Regions from separate parts of the Arthrobacter agilis genome, predicted to be linked through region 1. Evidence: riboswitches for the same ligand, from Rfam matches in the RefSeq annotation. Region 1 holds a riboswitch; the other holds the start of a gene.
The links. A riboswitch is a leader RNA that binds a small molecule or an ion and turns the genes downstream of it on or off. The one in region 1 is predicted to bind S-adenosylmethionine.
Positions count from the first base shown of each region.

Region 2: linked by a shared signal. The riboswitch ahead of sfnG (dimethylsulfone monooxygenase SfnG) and the one ahead of QFZ50_RS00955 (ABC transporter substrate-binding protein) in region 1 are both predicted to bind S-adenosylmethionine.

Region 1 is NZ_JAUSXO010000001.1:202,114-204,302, reverse strand. Features, by position in the region: gene QFZ50_RS00965 (APC family permease) at 1-440, shown strand, start outside; gene QFZ50_RS00960 (helix-turn-helix domain-containing protein) at 437-742, shown strand; SAM riboswitch class I at 790-888, shown strand; gene QFZ50_RS00955 (ABC transporter substrate-binding protein) at 994-2,189, shown strand, end outside.
Region 2 is NZ_JAUSXO010000001.1:3,669,536-3,671,724, reverse strand. Features, by position in the region: gene QFZ50_RS17355 (LysM peptidoglycan-binding domain-containing protein) at 1-215, opposite strand, end outside; gene QFZ50_RS17350 (hypothetical protein) at 130-429, opposite strand; cyclic di-AMP (ydaO/yuaA leader) riboswitch at 433-641, opposite strand; gene QFZ50_RS17345 (hypothetical protein) at 719-961, opposite strand; SAM riboswitch class I at 1,295-1,400, shown strand; gene sfnG (dimethylsulfone monooxygenase SfnG) at 1,405-2,189, shown strand, end outside.

The DNA of each region.
Region 1 (2,189 bases):
ACGCCGTGCTGGCCGCCATGCCCGTGGTGACGGTCGTACCGGCGGCGCTGATCCTGCTCGGCTTCGGAACGGGCGAGGCGATGAACAAGCTCCTCGGTACCGCCGCCACCGCCTACGTCACCGCGTACCTGCTGGCGTGCTGCACGGCACCGGTCTTCCTGCGGCGCATCGGCGAACTGACCCTCCGCACGGCGCTCGCCGCCGGGGTCGCCTCGGTGGCACTCGCGGGCGCCCTGGTCGCCTATCGGATCACCCTCGCAGGTGCAGGCCGGAGCGCGAGCGGCTGGATCTACTGCGTCCTGCTGGCCACCGCGCTGCTCTGGTTCCTGGTGCACCGCCGCCGCAGGCCGGCAGAACCCGTCCTCGGGCTCTACGACGTGCCCACCCAGGACGCCGTGCTCGGAGGTGGTCGGAACACTGCCGCGGGCGATGTCCCATGACAGCGGACCGGCCCGACGACGTCGACCTGCGGGCCCGCCAGCCCAAGGCGGTCCGCAGCGCACTCGCAGTGCTGGAGGAGGTGGCGCGCTGCGGTCCCGGGGTCACCGGACTGGAGGTGAGCCGCAATCTCGGGCTGCCGAAGGCGACCACCTACCGGCTCCTGAACCTGCTCGTCGAGGACGAGTACCTGGTGCGGCTGCCGGACCTCAGCGGCTTCGCGCTCGGCCGGAAGGTGGAACTCCTGGTGCGGCTCTCGGGAACCGGGGAGGGCCGTCCCGCAGCGCCGCGTGACCGAATATGACGGGCACCACTGGCGCCGCCGTCCTCCCGTGCGCTTAGCTTGTGCCATAACCATCCCGAGCGGCCGAGAGACCTGGATCGACGACGCCGCAGCAACCCTCCCCGTGTAGCAACGGGGAACGGTGCTACTGCCAGGACCGATGGAGAAGCTACAAGCTTTCGTTGGTCTGCCCCTCCCGTGCTCCGGCACGCCCGGGCGACTGCTGGCTGACCTGTATCACCCTCCATCGGGCGATGATTCAGGAGCCACGCGTGGAAACAGCAAGCCCCAGCACCTCCCGCCCACCCCGCACCCTCGCCCTGCTCGCCGTCGCGGCGGGGCTGGTGCTCACCACGAGCGGTTGCGGAGGATCAGCCGCCGCGAGCGAGGACGACACCTTCGTCTTCGCCACCGGCAAGGACATCTCCTGCCTTGACCCCCACGTCAACGGCGACATGCCGCAGGCGTCCATCGCGGCGAACTACCTCGACTCCCTCGTGTCCCAGGACAGCGAGGGCGCCATCCATCCCTGGCTCGCCACGGACTGGTCGGTGTCCGAGGACGGCCTCACCTACACCTTCACCGTGCGCGACGACGTCTGGTTCACCGACGGGACCAAGCTCACCGCGGAGGCGGTCAAGGCCAACCTCGACCACATGATCGACCCGGACACCCAGTCCGGCACGGCCGGCGGCTACCTCAAGCCCTATGTGGGCACCGAGGTGGTGGACGAGACCACCGCGGTCGTCACGCTCAACCGCCCGTACGCCGCGTTCCTCGAGGTGCTCGCCCAGCCGTTCCTCGGCATCGAATCACCCGAGGCCCTCAAGCGGCCGCAGGCCGAGAACTGCAACTCACCCGTGGGGACCGGGCCCTACAGGATCGTCGACTACGTGCCGCAGTCCAAGGTCAGCCTGGTACGTAACGAGGACTACAACTCCGCCCCGCCGTTCGCCCAGCACGAGGGGCCGGCACACATCGAGAAGATCGAGTGGCGGATCGTCCCCGAGGACTCCACCCGCTACGGCCTCCTGAGGGCGGGCCAGGTGGACGCCCTCGACCTCATGCCGTCGGTGCACTTCGACGAGGCCGAGGCCGACCCGAACGTCGAACTGATCCTGCAGGACCGGCCGGGCAACCCGACCAACCTGATCCTCAACACCACACGGGCACCCTTCGACGACGTGGACGTCCGCAAGGCCTTCCTGCGCAGCGCCTACGTGGACGCGGGTATCAACAGCGTGTACTTCGGTACCGTGACCCGGGCCGGTGGACCTCTGAGTTCCACCACGGGCTTCTACTCCCCCGACTTCGAGCACGTCTACGACCCGGACCCCGACGAGGCGGCGCGCCTGCTCGACGAGGCCGGCTGGACCGGGCGCGACGACGAGGGCTACCGCGTGAAGGACGGCCGGCGCCTGACGGTGCACTTCCCCTACACGCCGGGCGCGTGGCCCACCGCGCACCA
Region 2 (2,189 bases), 3.5 Mb from region 1:
TGGACCGCTCCACCCGCGGGGATCGCGATGGAATCGCCCGGGAAGATGATCGAGGCCAGGGACAGCCCGTTGGCCGCGAGGACCGCGGTCAGGTCCGCACCGTACGAGGCCGAGATGGCACCGAGGGTGTCACCCGGGACGACGGTGTGGGTCGTGCCGGTTGCAGCTGCCGCCGGAGCGGCAGGAGCTGCGGCCGGAGCGGCAGGAGCTGCCACAGCTGCGGGTGCGGTCGTCGTGCCCTGCTCTGGTGTAGGTACCGGCGTTGGCGGTGCCGACGACGCTCAGCGCGAGGCCCGACGTGACGGCGACGATGGCGACGGGGCGGCCGATCGTGGTGGCGTGGGCCTTCGCGGCGCGGGACAGTCCCTGCAGCGCGAGATTGCCGTCGATAACGGCACGGTGGCGCGCCGAAGAGATGTTTCGTGACATGGTTTTATACCTCTCCCATGCCTGCGGGGTGAGCTGTCGGGTTCGGATGGGAGTCACCCGGCCGCGTGCATCAACTGGTGAGCGATGTGGTGCGGCTTAACCCCAAGGACGGCGTCAGCTCTTGCTGCGCGTCCACTGGACCTGTGGTTCCCCCGTCCCCGCCGTGAGGTGATCGTATCCGGGACGACGGCAGGGCTCGGCATTCCGTCCAGGAGCGCCCCACATAGGCTGAGGCACCAGAAGAACATAGCCACTGCTCGGACGGTTTGTCACATTCGCATAACGCCGGTTACCCTGCCCCTCCCGTGCGGGCCGAGCGCCGCCGGCGGAACGCGAGCGCCGTGCCTGCGACGCTGAGGACGAGCAGCACCGATTGCTGGAGGTAGAACCAGGGGCCCACCGCCGGGTCCGCGCTGATCACGGCCGCCAGGAGGCTGCTGGCCAGGGCGAGGACCAGCGCCAGTCCGACGCAGACCAGCGTGCTCCAGAGCCTCCGCTCGTGGGCACGCTGCGCGGACTTCCAGCTCTCCATGCCCCCAGCCTAGGCGGGCAGGGTGTGCGCGGTTCCGTGGGCCCGCACACACCCCTGCCGCATCAGCGCCGGACGGGTGCGCCGGCGTTCCGGATCAGGCCGAGGGCCTGCTCGGGGAACCATCCCCCGGCGGAGGGATCCAGACGGCCTGCAGCGTGGAGACCATGGCGCTGAGGCGATCGGCCGTCGCACGGTCTCCCGCGGACCGTAGCTGCGCGATCTGGCGCTGTGCCTCGTGGTTCGTCTTCGGGACGTAGAACGCGGCGGTCGAGGGACGCCCTCACACGGGGACACATTGTTTGGTTCCCCGGCGCCTCGGTGTCACACTCGATCTGACCATCCCGAGCGGCCGAGAGATCTGGCTCACTGACGCCGCAGCAACCCTGGCCTCCGCATCCCCTGCGGCGACAGAAGGGTGCTACTGCCAGACCGATGGAGGATCCATGAGCGTCGCCGACCTGTCGACCCCCCTGAAATTCGCCTACTGGGTGCCCAACGTGAGCGGTGGCCTCGTGGTCTCGACCATCGAGCAGCGGACGGGCTGGGACTTCGACTACAACAGGAAGCTCGCCCGGATCGCCGAGGACGCCGGGTTCGAGTACGCCCTGTCGCAGACCCGCTACGCAGCCTCCTACGGCGCGGACAAGCAGCACGAGGCGACGTCGTTCTCCCTCGCACTGCTCGCCGCGACCGAGAAGCTGAAGGTCATCGCCGCGGTCCATCCCGGCATGTGGCACCCGGGCGTGCTGGCGAAGTTCATCATCACCGCGGACCACATCTCCAACGGCCGTGCCGCCGTCAACATCGTCTCGGGCTGGCTGAAGGACGAGTTCGTGAACTTCGGCCTCGACTGGCTCGAGCATGATGAACGCTACGTCCGCACGGAGGAGTTCATCCGCGTGCTGCGCGGCCTGTGGACCGAGGAGGGCTACAGCCAGGCGGGCAAGTACTACGACATCCGGGACTTCACCCTGAGCCCCGGCCCCGTGGACGTCCCCGGCCGCCCGCACCCCGAGGTCTTCTTCGGCGGCAACTCGACCGCGGCCCAGGCCACCGCCGGCCGGGTAGCCGACTGGTACTTCTCGAACGGCAAGGACCTCGAGGGCTTCAAGGACAACATCGCGGGCGTCCGGGCCTCCGCTGCCCAGGCCGGCCGCACCCCGCGGTACGGACTCAACGGTTTCGTCATCGCCCGTGACTCCGAGCGGGAGGCACGCGACACGCTGCG